DNA from 2 places in the Collinsella sp. OM08-14AT genome. Region 1 is predicted to be linked to the other one. Evidence: predicted binding sites of a transcription regulator. Region 1 holds the regulator's gene; the other holds the start of a gene.
What was found. The regulator NrdR, encoded in region 1, represses ribonucleotide reductase genes. The targets are predictions, from matches to a motif close to AAACACNATATATNGTGTTT.

Region 1 (11,763 bases):
GATGCCGAGGACTTTATCCGTATTTGTTCGGGTTTGGGTCTTGAGATGTCCGAGCGCACGGCCCATCGCATTTTGGCAGGGCAGATTAAGCCCGTTCGCGGTGTGACCGCGCGTCTGCTGCGCGAGCGTGATTCGTCCTCGCATGCGCCGGCTCCTGTCGATCTCGCGAAGGATCGTCGCGGGCTACGTATTGCCAAGGATGACATGGCACAGTTTTCGCGCGCTGTGGAACGCGACTTTAATGACCTTGCCACCCGGTACTATCTCAACCTTTGCGGCGACCCAAAGATCCGTGTTTCGCGTGATCGAATCACCGTGACCTTTGATCTTGCCAAAGAGGAATAGTGCCTTTACCGAGTCCACTCGGTACGATACAGTTATTGCAGTTAAAACGTACTTTTAAATGCAGGAGTTTCTTCATGGATTGCCTGAAGGTATCAAGCAAATCATCGCCCGCGTCCGTTGCCGGCGCCATCGCCGGCATGGTCAAGGATGGTGTACCCGTCAACATCCAGTGTGTCGGCGCCGGTGCCGTCAACCAGGCTATTAAGGCCGTTGCTATCGCGCGCGGTTTTTTGATTCCAACCGGTTTTGATATTTCCTGCGCGCCCGTGTTCTCCGACATCCTCATTAACGGGGAGTCGCGCACGGCCATCCGCCTTTCTATCTACGTTCACCAGATCAATCTAGCTGCTATGGATAACGTCGTCATGGATGATGTTAAGCCTGTGGCATAGCTTCTGCTTGCCTTGTTTCGCTCCCCATCGTTAGGACTTATGCACATGGACCAGCGTTCCGTACGCGATATTCTTGCCGGTAAAACCTACTTTATCCGCACCTTTGGCTGCCAGATGAATCAGCACGACTCCGAGCGTGTGAGCGGTCTGCTTGATTCGTATGGCTGCCTCATGGCGTTCGATCCCGCGCATGCCGATATCGTTGTCTTCATGACGTGCTGCGTGCGCGAGGCCGCCGATACTCGCCTGTACGGTCAGTGCAATTCCTGCAAAAGCCTGCCGCCTTCGCCTTCGGGCAAGCGCGTGGTTGCCGTTGGCGGTTGCATCGCGCAGCGCGATGGCGAGGGCCTGCTCACCAACGTCGATAACGTCAATGTCATCTTTGGCACGCATTCCATTGCACATGTGGCCGAGCTCATTGCCGAGGCGTTCCTTGATGGTAAGCGTCATATCCGCACCAATGAGCATGAGGATACGGACGCCATGAGCATGCCGTGGCATCGCGAGACCCAGTATCACGCCTGGGTGCCCATCATGACAGGCTGCAATAATTTCTGCACCTATTGCATCGTGCCGTACGTACGCGGTCGCGAAAAGAGCCGCCCCTTCGAGGAGATTGTCGACGAGGTGACCGGTCTGGTGCGCCAGGGCGTGCGTGAGATTACGCTGCTGGGCCAAAACGTTAACTCATATGGTCGCGATCTGTTTGGCAAGCCGCGTTTTGCCGATTTGCTGCGTGCCGTGGGCGATACGGGCGTGGAGCGCATCTTCTTTACGTCTTCGCATCCTAAGGACCTGCTGCCCGAGACCATCGACGCCATGGCCGAGACACCTGCCGTAATGCCGCAACTGCACCTGGCCGTCCAGTCAGGTTCGACGCGGATCCTCAAAGAGATGAATCGCCGTTATACACGCGAGGACTATCTGGGCCTGGTCGATCGCATTCGCAACCGCATGCCCGATATCGCGCTCTCGACCGACATTATCGTTGGCTTCCCGGGCGAGACTGAAGAAGACTTTGAGCAGACGCTCTCACTTGCCGAGACGGTCCGCTATGCTCAGGCCTATACCTTCATCTATTCCAAGCGCGCCGGTACCCCGGCCGCCGAGATTGACGATCCTACGCCGCATGAGGTTATTCTCGAGCGTTTCAATCGCCTGGTTAAGGTTATCGAGACCACGGCACACGAGTATAACCAGGGTGAGCTTCATACTGTGGTTCCCGCGCTCATTGAGGGAACGAGTAAAAAGAACGATGCGGTCCTGCTGGGCAAGAGTCCCAAGAATCAGACCGTGCATGCGCCTATCCCCGAGGGTTACAGCATCGATCAGCTTGTTGGCAAGATCGTTGATGTTAACGTTGACGTTGCCAAGACCTGGTATTTGTCCGGTTCCGTTGTGGGCGAGCCGCGCTAATGGTTTCTCCCGGGGCAGGCCTTTCCGCCGTTGCGATCGTCGGTCCGACAGCGGTTGGTAAGAGTGATGTTGCCGACCGTTTGGCAGCTCGTCTTTCGTCCGAAGTGCTGTCGTGCGATGCGATGCAAATCTATCGCGGCATGGACATCGGTACCGCAAAGATGGCGCCCGATGAGTGTACGGCGCCGCTGCGTCTCGTCGACATTGTAGAGCCGGGTGTAGCATATTCTGCTGCGCTTTATCAGGCTGACGCTCGCGCGCATGTTGAACGTCTCCTTGGTTCGGGTTGCCTGCCGGTTTTTTGCGGAGGTACGGGGCTGTATCTCAAGGCTGCCCTTGATGAGATGGACTTTCCCTCGGGTGAACTTGAGGACGATCGCCGTGCGGGCTATCAGGAGCTTGCCGAGCGTATTGGCGAGGAAGAACTGCATGCCCTGCTTGCCGAGCGCGATCCAGAATCGGCTGCTGTTATTCATCCCCATAACGTGCGCCGTGTGATTCGTGCGCTCGAGATGCATGATGATGGTATCTCCTATGCACAACAAAAAAGTCAGTTTAGTGTTCCGCGCGAGCATTATCATGCCCTATGGTTTGGTCTGACGCGTAATCGCGAGGTGCTCTACGAGCGCATTAATCTGCGCGTCGATCTGATGTTTGAGCAGGGTCTTGTCGATGAGGTCCGCGGTCTTATGGCCCAGGGTCTGGGAGATGCCCTGACGTCGATGCAGGCAATTGGCTATAAAGAGATCATTGATGCTTTCAATGGCGTGATGAGCATGGATGAGGCCCGCGAACTCATTAAGATGCGTTCGCGTCGTTATGCCAAGCGTCAGCTTTCGTGGTTTAAGCGCGATGACCGTATCGTGTGGTTTGATATGGATGAATGTACGATCGATGAGGTCGTTGAGGATATCCTGCATCGTATTGAGGCTGCCTAATGGCCCGTTTCCCCCTTGTTCCCACGGCACCCGAGCCCGAGCGTGCCATTTTAGTTGGTGTTGAGTGGCGCGACAATGCATGGCCGCTCGATCGCTCGCTTGATGAGCTGGAGCGTCTTGCTCACACAGCTGGTGCCCGGTGCGTGGCACGCTTGTCGCAGCGTTTGGTAAAGCCGTATCCTAAATCGTTTATCGGTTCCGGTAAGGTTGAAGAGCTGTGCGGCCTGGTGCATCGCATGGATGCCGATGTCGTTATTTTTGACGACGACCTGACCCCCTCGCAGCAATCCTATTTGGAGAAAGCCGTGGGCGAGCCGGTAAAGATTATCGATCGTACAGCACTGATCCTGGATATCTTTGGCCTGCATGCTCAGACGCGTGAGGGACGCCTGCAGGTACAGCTGGCACAGCTTCAATATTTGTTGCCTCGCCTGCGTGGCATGTGGAGCCATCTCGCCAAGGAGCAGACGCGCGGCGGCATCGGCTCACGTTTTGGTCAGGGCGAAAGTCAGCTCGAGGTCGACCGTCGCCTCATTCGTAATAAGATCACTGCGCTTCGTCGTGAGCTCAAGCAGGTTGAACAGCGTCGCGATGTCCAATCCAAGAGTCGCATTGAGTCACCGGCGTTTCGCGTCGCGTTAGCCGGTTATACCAATGCCGGTAAATCGACGTTACTCAATCGTCTGACCGGCTCTACGGTACTTTCGCAGGACAAGCTGTTTGCTACGCTCGACCCGACGACGCGTTCGTATCGTCTGCCCGGCGGTCGCGGCATGACGATTACCGATACCGTCGGCTTTATTCAAAAGCTGCCCCATGGTCTGGTCGATGCCTTTAAATCGACGCTGTCCGAGGTTTTGGGTGCCGATCTAATTCTCAAAGTCGTAGATGCGTCTGACGAGGACTATGAGCGGCAGCTGGAGGCTGTCGACCGCGTGCTTGATGAGATCGGCGCCGGAGAGCGTTTAACGCTGACCGTATTCAATAAAATCGATCTTCTCGATAGCGTCGATCGATTGAGTTTCCGTCGTCGCTATCCGGAGGCCGTTCTGTTCTCGGCCCAAACGGGCGAGGGCCTCGACGATCTCGTCGACCGGATTGCTCGCGAGGCAGCTGCCACCGATGTATTGCTCTCCGCTGATATCCCGTATCGTGAGGGCGCTCTCATCACGCTGGTGCATGAGCAGGGAACCCTTCTGCATGAGGAATATCTCGAGGACGGCGTTCGCATTGTGGCGAAGTTGCCGGCTCGTATTGCACCGCGGCTCGAGCGTTATCGCACCGAGTAGACGAGCTCCAAAATGCCCAGAATGATGGGCTGATGCAGCAGATAAAAGGGGAGAGCGTGACGTCCAAGGCTGGCGAGCGCCGGCAGGGGGTTGGCGTAGGCCCAGCTAGGGACGGTCTTATCGATTCCCTGCGCTATGTGTGCGGCGAAGTATCCTGCAAGATACATAAAGATAAACGGGATGATGGGGTAGTAATCACCTGAGATAAACCCAGGGCTCGGAAATCCCAGCCACGCTAGGTAGGGGACAGGGTAGATCGTTTTGGGGATGCTCCAGGTGATTGCGAACAACATAAGGCATAGGGGCATGCCCCATCTCGCCGCTATCTTCTTAAGGACGGGATCGGTCAACGCTACGATGCCGGTGCATGCGGCCATGCAGTAGATGATGCCAAAATTAACCGAATCGTCGACTGAGACAAGTGTTGTTGCCAACCAGACAACGAGTGCTGCTAAGGCGTATTTGGCGGCACGTTTGATATTGTTGCGCGAAAGGGTGCACATCCAACCGGCGATAAACAAAAATACCCAGCTGATGCTGGCGCGCCAGATGTCTTGAAAGACTGACTGGGTAAACCAGGGTATATCCCAGCCGTACAGGTAGGCGAGATCATAGCAAGCGTGAAAACCTGCCATAGAAATCATCGTAAACCCGCGGACGGTATCAAATATGGTTATGCGTTTTTGCATTACGAGAACCGGCGCATCAAGCCGACGACTTTGCCCAGGATAACGGGATTCGTTGCATAAATAGGTTCCATGGTGTCGTTCTCGGGCTGCAAGCGCACACGCCCCTGCTCCTTGTAGAACGTCTTGACGGTCGCCGAACCATCAATCATGGCCACGACAATTTCGCCGTTCATGGCACTCTTTTGTTCACGGACGATGATGTAATCGCCATTGAAGATGCCGACATTGATCATTGAGCTCCCATGCACCTCAAGGATAAAGGAACCCTGATCAGTGGCGATTTCGGTCGGGATAGTAAACGTGTCTTCGATATTCTGCTCGGCCAGAATGGGAATCCCAGCCGCGACGCGACCAACGAGCGGTAGCGAGACCGTTCCGCGAGGTGCGGTGGGCTCGTCAGATTTAGAAATTGAGACAGAGGAACCATCCTCGTTAAAGAGTTCCAGGGCGCGCGGTTTGGTGGCATCGCGCTTGAGTAGCCCGCGCGCCTCCAGGGCAGAGAGATGGGCGTGCACGGTGCTGGGGGAGGAAAGGCCCACGGCAGAAGCCATCTCGCGCACGCTGGGCGGATAACCCTTCTCCTGCTGATATTCCTTGATGAAGTCGTAAATTTGCTGCTGACGCTTGGTAATTTTGCGAGCCATCAGGGCATCCTCTCTACCCATGTCAAACAAATGTTCGAATTTTGCTTGACAGGAACAACTGTTCGAAGATAATAATAACCGAACATTCGTTCTCGCGCTAGACATTTTTGTCCGCGCGGCTTGATAAAACTGTTCTCAGCAAAACACGCGAGAGGAGAACATGATGAACGTAACGAATATGGTCCAGGGAAACCTCGCCCTTAAGCTCGAGACGCCTGCAGAACCCACTTTTACGGTTGTTCAGGGTGGCCGCTCCGGCTTTCAGCCTTTGACCGTAAAGCCTGCGCGCAATCAGCAGGCTGTAGTCGCGCCGGCCCGCGTTGCCCCGAAGGTTCCGACGATTGTCGCCGTCGCCGTTGCGCTTACGCTCTTCTTTGTCCTCGCTATGTCGGTCTTTAGCGCTCGTCACGCCGCGTATGCCGAGTCCGTTTCCAACATTACCTACGAGACCATTCGCGTTCAGCCTGGCGATTCTCTTTGGTCGCTTGCCGAGGAATATCCAATCGAAGGCCTTTCCACGCAAGAGACTTCCGACATGATCCGTAGCGTCAATCATCTGGAGCATGGTTCGCTCGCCGCCGGTGCGCATCTTAAGGTTCCTGATCGTTCGTAATCATTATCGCGCTGCGCATGGTACCCTTGTTATCGTTTAAGAGGAGGTACCATGCGCTGTCCCAAATGCGGCAAGGCACATACCCGCGTCGTTGATTCCCGTATGCAGGAGTCAAATAACACCATTAAGCGTCGCCGCGAATGTTGCTCGTGTAACTACCGCTTTACAACGTTCGAGCGATGCGAGGACCCTATCGAGGTCATTAAGTCAGACGGAACCAAGCAGCGGTTCGATCGCAATAAGCTGCTCGTCGGCTTGATGCGAGCCACCATCAAGCGCGATATCGACACTAAGAAGCTCAATGAGATTATCGATGACATCGAGGTCGAGCTGCGCTCTCGCACGCTGACGGCCGTCACGTCCCATGAGTTGGGTGACATGGTGCTCAAGCGCTTGGCCAAGATCGACAAGGTTGCGTACATCCGCTTTGCCTCGGTCTACCGCGATTTCAAAGACGTCGATGAGTTTCTGCAAGAGCTCGACAAGCTAAGGTGATTCCATGTCCAACATTACCGTCAACATAAAGCGTCTCGATCCCACCGTCGAGCTTCCCAAATACGCCCATCCCACTGATGCCGGCTTGGATTTGCGCTCCAACGAGGACTGCGTCCTGAAGCCCTTCGAACGCCGTCTGGTCTCTACGGGGCTGGCCATCGCCCTGCCCGATGGCTACGCCGGCTTCGTCCAGCCCCGCAGCGGCTTGGCCATCAAGCAGGGCCTGTCTATAGTCAATACGCCGGGCCTCATCGACGCCCACTACCGAGGAGAACTCAAGGTTATCCTCATCAATCTGAATCCCTCCATTAACATTCAAATCAATAAAGGCGACCGCATAGCCCAACTCGTCATCCAAGAAGTCCCCACGGTCAACCTTATAGAAGTAGAAGAACTAGACGAAACCGACCGAGGCAAAGGAGGCTTCGGCTCCAGCGGCATCGCCTAGGGCGCTCGTATCCCTCCCGCCCGGGGCTTACCTATATCATTCCATGCTCAAACATTCTCGCGTCGCTTCGCTCGCTGCGAAACTGCGCGTGGAACGATATGTGTGAGAGGCAGGCGGGCGGTTACTCGCTTGAAACAATATTTACTTTTCTAGTAAGTCGATGCGATAAAGGGACGCCTCCTTTGTCGCATCGACTTACTGTATTTATATTTTCTGGTTCCCCTTTGCAGATTCTACTGGAGGGGAATCTGGTATAGCTGCTAGTACGTAAACGCAGCTTACCTGCGGGAGGCCCCTATATATCGTCCCACGCGCAGTTTCGCAGCGAAGCGAGAATGTTTGAGCATGGGATGATATATAGGGGCCTCCCGCAGGTAAGCGGACATTAAGACGCTACCTGATATGCGCAGGTTTTTCGCCCCAGTAGAAGCGGCAGAAGGCTCGTTTGCGCTTTTGGGGTTTGCCTACGAGCTCCATGGCGGCGATGGCTATGTCTTCGGCTGCGTGGGGGCGGCGTAGTACTTCGCCGTTGATGAGTAGGGCTTTGAGTGATTCGGGATGATCGTGCAAGTGACGTAGGGTAACGATGAGCTCTCGTGCGGTGGTGACATGCATGCTGGCGCCCATGCCGGTGAGCATGGTGGTGTTGGCCTTTTCCTGGCCATAGGACTTGCCCAGCAGGATCATCGGCAGGTGTGCGCACAGGCATTCGGTGACGGTGAGTCCGCCCGATTTGAGAATTGCCAGGTCGCAGCCGTGCATAAGCGCTGCCATATCATCGACATAGTCCAGAACCGTGACGTTTTCGAGCTTCATGGCGTCGAAGAGCGTTTTGAGGCGGGTGGCATATTCGGTGTCTTTGCCCGGCAAAAAGACAAAGTGCATGTCTTCGAAGCTGCGTAGGAAGGGGAGGGTGCGGTCCATCTCCGCGCGAAAGCGAACGTACGGTTGAGGCAAGCTGGCACCGGCCATTACCAGCACGACGGTCTTGTCGGTGGGGAGGTTGAACTTAGCTAGCTCTTCCTCGCGATCGTAATCCGTGTCGAATCCGGCGCGAATAGGAATGCCGGTAATGCGAATCTTTGTCTCGAGCACCTTGCGCGGACGCAGCGTTTCGGCCATAAATTCGTTGGCAACACAGAATAAATCGGTGTCCTTGTGGGGCCACCATCCCTCGACTTCGTAGTCGGTCGGTACGCAGATGACCGGATAATCGATACCCGTAATTACGCGGGCGCCCACGGCAACATTGGCTGCTGTGATGTGCGTTGCGACCACGGCTATGGGCCTGCGGCTACGAATATAATCGTTGAAGGCGGGGAACATAATTCTCGACCATGCCGTGCCACCACCCCAGAGCAGATGTCCCGTAAGCGTATATCGCCAGGTCAGGTCGTAAATGGGGCGCGTGGCTCCCGTAAAAGAAGCCGCGGTCTTATTGCCGTCGAATTTAATACGTCCAAAATCAAGGATATCGAGCACTTCAATCTCAACATCCTCGGGGATACCATTGGTGCCGCGGATGAGGTCGAATGCCTGCGCAATCGCATTTGCGGCGGCCTTGTGGCCCGAGCCAACCGAGGCGTGCACGATGGTCACGAGAGGTTTTTGCTGATCCAGGAGCGTGGTTTGCTCCGATTGGGGAGTGCTAAGCGTGAGCAGGGGAGCGTCGTCGCTCGTCTGCGTCTGATCCATCGATAACTCCCCTTCGACGTTGTAACACGGATTTATCATTGTAGTGCATGAGTGTCACGTTCACGTAAATTTGGGTATGAGCGCAAAGAACGACAACGTTTCGACGAGAGGACTCTTCATGATTACCGATCAGACAATCGATGTTGCGATTATCGGCGGCGGTCCCGCGGGTTATGCTGCCGCCATTTATGCGGCGCGCGCCAATCTTACGACAACCGTTCTTGAGCAGGGCATGTCCGGCGGACAGATTGCCACGAGCAACGAGATTGAGAATTATCCTGGCATTCCGCTGCTGAGCGGTGCCGAACTTGGTGAGCGGTTTCAACAGCATGCTGAAGGCCTGGGGGCTCAGGTTGAATGGAGTATGGTAACAGGCGTCGACTACGATGCCGATGCGGCTCAATTTACCATCCATCATGATATGGGTGACACAACGGCCAAGAGCGTCATTGCGTGCATGGGCGCCACACCGCGTCCTGCGGGTTTTGTTGGCGAGGACACGTATCGCGGTCGTGGCGTTTCGTATTGCGCAACATGTGACGGTATGTTCTTCCGCGGCAAGCAGGTCTTTGTTATCGGAGGCGGCAATTCAGCATGCGAGGAGGCGCTGTTCCTTTCCGACATTGCCAGCAGCGTGACCATCGTGCTGCGTCGCGATCAGTTCCGTGCACCCGAGGGCGTTGTGAATAAGGTGCTTGCAAAGGACAACATTTCAGTTAGGTACCAAACTAGTATTGTTAAGCTTTCTGGTGAAGCGATGCCCACAACCATTACGTTCAAGGACAATGCGACTGGTGAAATGCACACTGAGTCCTTTGAACCTGGCTCATTTGGCATCTTTGTCTTTACGGGGACGCAGCCGCATACCGAGCTGGTTGAGCATCTCGTCGATCTGGCTCCCGACGGCGGCATTGTCACCGACGATTCGATGGCTACCCGTACGCCCGGCTTATTCGCAGCCGGCGATATCCGTTCCAAGCGTTTACGCCAGGTTGTGACCGCCGTTTCGGACGGAGCCATAGCGGCAACCAGCTCATACGCTTTCCTACGCGGATAAGTACGATAATATATCTTATGTAAGGTTGCTATCTTTACACAAAGTGGTTGGACGGTGCATCAATGTGCTGTCCAACCACTTTTACTTGGCGACTATGTGGTATGCAAAACTAGATAACCTAGAATACAATATAGAAAACGAACGGAGGCCTCTTATGAACCACGCTAAACATGTTATCCCGATGTCCGATACGTCGGTCAGCATTAAGCCTGAGGATATTCAGCCGACGGTTCTGCCGGATGCATTTATTCAGTCCGATATGGTGGGTAAACTCAACGCGTTGAGCCTGCCACGCTATGACCAGCTGCCCAACGTAACGCTCTATCGCGATCAGGTCATTGAGTATGTTGCACTGTGGATGGAGCCGCTTTCCATTTGCGTAGAGCAGCCCGTTATAACGCCGTCGATGATCAATAACTATGTGAAGGTCGGCCTCGTTCCTGCTCCCGTTAAAAAGCAGTATGGCCGTGAGCAGATTGCGCGTCTCATCGCCATTTGTATCTTTAAGCAGGTGCTGCCCATCGCAGCGGTTCAGGCGCTCTTTAATATTCAGCGCTTGAGCTACGACGCTCCGACGGCTTTCGATTATGTTGTCGATCAGCTCGAGGCATCGATTCGTGCGGCGTTTTCTGTTGAGCAGACTCCCGTGCCCGATACCGCACATCAGGTTACGCGCGAATCGCTGCTCGTGCGCAGTGCGGTATCGTCCTTCGTTTCGAAGGCGTATCTGATGAGCTATCTCAAGTTCAATGGGTTTAATAGCTAACCGAGGTATAAGACGGGCGGGATAAAGAGCCAATGGCTCCTTATCCCGCCCGTACGTTTGTCTAGTTGGATATTATCGGCCCGACGCCACGCCCATACCGTAGCCGATAATGAGGCCGTGCATCTCGGCATAGTATGAATCTAGCCCGTTACAGGGCATGATAATCGTCTTGGAGCCGGGCCAATGCTCCGCAATGCGGCTGGCAAGCGCCTGAGCGCCCGCCTCATTCTCGACATGGTCGATAACGACCTCGCCGCCGGTAAAGCCTTCGGCCTCCATGGTGTCGACAATCTTGGTGAGCATCTTCTTTTCGCCGCGGGTGTGCCCAACGAGTTCAATTTTGCCCGCTTCGCTCGCCGTGCCCAAAATGCGGATATTGAGCTTGTTGGCAATGACGCCGGCTGCCTTAGGGATACGTCCGGCTTTGGCCAGGTTTTCGTAATTGCACAAGCTGAAGAGGATTTTGCTGTTCTGCTCAAGGCTATCGAAGTATGCGCAAGCGTCCTCGAATGAGACATCCGGATTGCTTGCAAGATAGCGGTCGAACAGCAAGAAAATGAGGTCCATTTTGCCGCCAGCTGCGCGCGAATTGACAAGATGAATATTGCGGTCCGGTTCCTCGGCAAGAACCATATCGCGAGCCGTGGCTGCTGCGTTGTAGCTGCCCGACACGCCCTCAGAGATTGGCATGCAGATGGTCTTGTCTGCCAATTTGAAGAGCTCGGCCCACTCCCCTACGCTGGGACAAGCGCTCGAAGAAGCGTTCGTCTCCGCCTGAACAGCGCAGTTGAGCTCATGAACATCGAGCGAAAGGTCATCGATGAATTCACGCTCCCCCACTCGAATTTTGAGGGGTGCGAATGCAAAGGTGGTACGGGGTGCAGTCGGTTGCCAATCGCGAAGATTGCAGCTCGAATCGGAGATAAGTGCCCAGCTCATTGAGGGTCCTTTCTAATTGTTCCTCAACAATTATAGC
Region 2 (4,105 bases), on a different contig from region 1:
ATCTCGCCATCGTAGCCGCACACCTGGCAGTAGTCGCTCTTGGTGTTGAGCTCGGCGTACATGATGTTGTCGTAGATGTACTGCATCACGCGAATGACAGCCTTGAGGTTGTCCTGCATGTTGGGAACCTCAACGTAAGAGATAGCACCGCCCGGCGAAAGCTGCTGGAACATGCCCTCAAACTTAAGCTTATCGAAGGCATCGATCTCCTCGGACACGTGGACGTGATAGCTGTTGGTAATGTAGCCCTTGTCCGTCACGCCCGGGATAATACCAAAACGGCGCTGCAGGCACTTGGCGAACTTGTAGGTCGTCGACTCCAACGGCGTACCGTACAGCGAGAAATCGATATCGCTTTCGGCCTTCCACTCCGCGCACTTGTCGTTCATGCGCTGCATGACGGCCATGGCAAACGGCGTGCCTTCCTTCTCGGTGTGGCTGTGGCCCGTCATGTACTTGACGCACTCATACAGGCCGGCATAGCCAAGGCTGATGGTAGAGTATCCGCCCACGAGCAACTTATCGATCGTCTCGCCCTTCTTCAGACGCGCTAGGGCACCGTACTGCCAAAGAATCGGCGCGGCATCCGAAAGCGTGCCCATCAGGCGCTCATGACGGCACAGCAGAGCACGGTGGCACAGCTCAAGGCGCTCGTCGAAGATCTTCCAGAACTTGTCCATGTCCTGATGCGAGCTCAGCGCGACATCGGGCAGGTTGATGGTCACAACACCCTGGTTAAAGCGGCCATAGTACTTGGGTTTGGTCGGGTCATAGTTCAGCGCGTTGGCGACATTGTTAAAGCCGTTGCCCGAGCGGTCGGGCGTCAGGAAACTGCGACAACCCATGCAGGTGTAGCAATCGCCGTTGCCGGCGGTCTCGCCCTTCGACAGCTTGAGCTCGCGCATCTTCTTCTCGGAGATGTAATCGGGCACCATGCGCTTGGCGGTACACTTGGCAGCCAGCTGGGTCAGGTAGAAGTACGGGGAATTCTCGTGAACGTTATCGTCCTCGAGTACATAGATAAGCTTGGGGAATGCCGGGGTAATCCACACACCGGCTTCGTTCTTAACGCCCTCATAGCGTTGACGAAGCGTCTCCTCCACGATCATGGCAAGGTCGTGCTTCTCCTGGGGCGTACGGGCCTCATTGAGATACATAAAGACCGTCACGAACGGCGCCTGGCCATTGGTGGTCATAAGGGTCACGACCTGATACTGAATCGTCTGGACGCCGCGACGGATCTCGTCACGCAGACGGTCCTCAACGACCTCACGGACCTTTTCGGCAGATGCCGAAACACCGAGCTCCTCGAGCTCGCGGGCAACCTCGCCGCGAATCTTTTGACGGCTCACCTCAACAAAGGGGGCGAGATGGGTCAGCGAAATAGACTGGCCGCCGTACTGGGAAGAAGCAACCTGGGCGATAATCTGCGTCGCGATGTTGCAGGCAGTCGAGAAGCTATGCGGCTTCTCGATCAGCGTGCCCGAGATAACGGTGCCGTTCTGGAGCATATCCTCCAGGTTCACCAGGTCGCAGTTATGCATGTGCTGGGCAAAGTAGTCGGAATCGTGGAAGTGGATCAGGCCCTCGTTGTGGGCATCCACGATCTCCTGGGGCAGCAGCACGCGCTGAGTCAGGTCCTTGGAAATCTCGCCGGCCATGTAGTCGCGCTGAACGGAGTTGACGGTCGGGTTCTTGTTAGAGTTCTCCTGCTTGACCTCTTCGTTATTGCACTCGATCAACGACAGGATCTTGTCATCGGTCGTGTTCTTCTGGCGCTTCAGGCTCTGAACATAGCGATAGATGATGTAGTGGCGGGCGACCTCGTAGCAGTCGAGACGCATGATCTCGTCCTCGACCAAATCCTGGATCTCCTCGACCGAAACGGTGTGGCCCGCGTTCTCGCATGCCTCGGCGACGTTTTGCGCCGCATAAACCACCTGGCGGTCGGTTAGACGAGAGCTCTCCTCGACCTCCAAGTTTGCGGCGCGAATCGCATTGACGATCTTATCGATGTCAAAGACAACCTCGGTGCCGCTGCGCTTGATGATCTTCATCCTCTTGCCTCTTTCGCGTCGTAGTCTCATTGCGCTTCAGAGCCAAACGATGCCCGGCAGGGCTTGCCCCTGTCTTGCGGCGCCGTCGCGCAATCTGTGTTCTCGATAAACCATAGGTCCTCATGCGGACAATCCTCGCGGCCGATCAAGCGGCTCAAAGATCTATCCAAATGGGGCAAATAAGGTCCTCGTTCTCTGTCCGCCATCTATCATACGACAAAGAGGCATCTATATCCTGTATTCTTTTTTTAGTTCAAACACAACATATAGTGTTTCAGCAGGTCAAAGCAATTGGTCATTTTGCAGACGCATTAATTATGAGGGGTTCTTGGTAAGTCGGTAAAACGTTACCAACACGGCTACCTGCATGGCAGTTATAAAACCCCCTTAGTCAAGCCGCTGACAAATCCTACCAAAACCAAGCCGCTCACGCCAAAAGAATCCAAAAGATTATGCTTGACCAACATGTAGCGGTCGTGCCTTGCTGAGCCTCATGCAACCGCGGCACGAATCCTTGAAAGATATGTGTATGCAAACGGAGAAGATGAGAGTTTCCTCGGATGACTACTGAGAAGCATCCCGGAAGATCAAAAACTCGATATTAAAACTCGATATTTGGTGACGTATTTGGCGACCCATTTGGCGACCAAAACAAAACAGCCCAGAGGCTAAGCCTCTGAACTGCGAACATTTGGTGGGCGTTAGAAGATTTGAACTTCTGACCTCTTCCGTGTCAGGGAAGCGCTCTCCCCCTGAGCTAAACGCCCAAATGGAGCGGACAACGGGGCTCGAACCCGCGACCCCAACCTTGGCAAGGTTGTGCTCTACCAACTGAGCCATGTCCGCTTACGAGGATTAATCTTACGTGATGCCCGCATCCTATGCAAGAACTTTTTTTGAAAAGTTTTGCGACGCCCTCGCGAACCTCGCGAAGACATCAGCCGCCACGGAAGGTGTAGGCAAACGCAAGCTCGCCACAAGAGGCCCTTACATCTCACCGAGCATGATCCAGGCAGAGCTGTCCTGCGCGAGCCTACCGTCTACAAGCGGTGATGAGGTGAGCAGGACCCTACCCGCCGGCAGCTCCACGGGTGCTGCACCGAAGTTCGTCACACACGCCCAGCCGTTGTCGCGGCGATAGGCGATGACGCCGCCCTCAGCGCCCTCGGCGCCATCCGCAAGGCCGGTGCGCCCGTCAAGATCGAGCCACGCAAGATCGTTGGCGCACCCGCGCAGCTTGCGCCGCAGCCAGAGGGCGTCGCGATAGAACGCAAGCATCGATGCCGGGTCCGCTTCTTCCCTATCGGCAGCGTAATCGGAAAACCATGCAGGCTGTGGCAGATGGGGCGCCGCATCGGCGTCCGCCGGTGAAAACCCAAACGATCCGCCCTGCGCGGGATCGTCCGCTGCCACCCACGGCAGGGGCACACGACAGCCGTCGCGCCCCTTCTCGCGCTTCGGTCCGTGCGTATTGGTCGCAGTGGGATCTTCGAGTGCAGCCCACGGGATGTCAGCCACCTCAAAAAGGCCGAGCTCCTCACCCTGATACACGTATGCCGAGCCCGGAAGCGCCAACTCAAGCAAAAGGGCTGCCCGCGCGCGGCGCTCGCCGAGTTCACGGTCCTCGTCATAAGACGACCCGTCGCGTAAGAGCCAGTCGAGCGCAATCTGATGGTAGCGCGTCGCCTTGATTTGCGGCAGGGCATAGCGTGTCGCCACGCGCGGCACGTCGTGGTTGGAGAGTACCCAGGTCGAGGCGGAATCGGATTCGATGGCCGCCTTCAAGCCCTTCTCGATTGCAGCGTGCATGTCATCATAGGTCCAAGTGGCCTTGGCGAACTCAAAGTTGAATGTCTGGCCAAGCTCGCTGGGGCGTGCGTAGAGATACTGGCGCTCGGGCAGAACCCACGCCTCGGCAACGGCGCTGCGCGGCGGATCATAACGGTCGAACACGCGGCGCCACTCGCGATAGATCTCATGGACCTCGTTGCGGTCCCACAGCGGATGGGTGCCGTCCTCAACCATGTCATCGCCCTCGGCGAGATGCC

Region 2: a site for NrdR is predicted at 2,313-2,332, ahead of nrdD (anaerobic ribonucleoside-triphosphate reductase). Genes of this name have one in related genera too.

Annotation. Positions count from the first base shown of each region.
Region 1 covers NZ_QSTE01000014.1:46,049-57,811, forward strand. The annotation lists gene DXC18_RS08195 (ATP-binding protein) at 1-345, shown strand, start outside; gene DXC18_RS08200 (stage V sporulation protein S) at 420-737, shown strand; gene miaB (tRNA (N6-isopentenyl adenosine(37)-C2)-methylthiotransferase MiaB) at 783-2,153, shown strand; gene miaA (tRNA (adenosine(37)-N6)-dimethylallyltransferase MiaA) at 2,153-3,091, shown strand; gene hflX (GTPase HflX) at 3,091-4,380, shown strand; gene DXC18_RS08220 (heparan-alpha-glucosaminide N-acetyltransferase) at 4,365-5,015, opposite strand; gene lexA (transcriptional repressor LexA) at 5,069-5,734, opposite strand; gene DXC18_RS08230 (LysM peptidoglycan-binding domain-containing protein) at 5,877-6,326, shown strand; gene nrdR (transcriptional regulator NrdR) at 6,378-6,821, shown strand; gene dut (dUTP diphosphatase) at 6,826-7,269, shown strand; gene DXC18_RS08245 (glycosyltransferase) at 7,663-8,964, opposite strand; gene DXC18_RS08250 (NAD(P)/FAD-dependent oxidoreductase) at 9,083-10,021, shown strand; gene DXC18_RS08255 (DUF1836 domain-containing protein) at 10,176-10,787, shown strand; gene DXC18_RS08260 (DegV family protein) at 10,860-11,726, opposite strand.
Region 2 covers NZ_QSTE01000007.1:5,067-9,171, reverse strand. The annotation lists gene nrdD (anaerobic ribonucleoside-triphosphate reductase) at 1-2,057, opposite strand, end outside; tRNA gene DXC18_RS05100 (tRNA-Val) at 2,750-2,824, opposite strand; tRNA gene DXC18_RS05095 (tRNA-Gly) at 2,828-2,903, opposite strand; gene DXC18_RS05090 (glycoside hydrolase family 13 protein) at 3,045-4,105, opposite strand, start outside.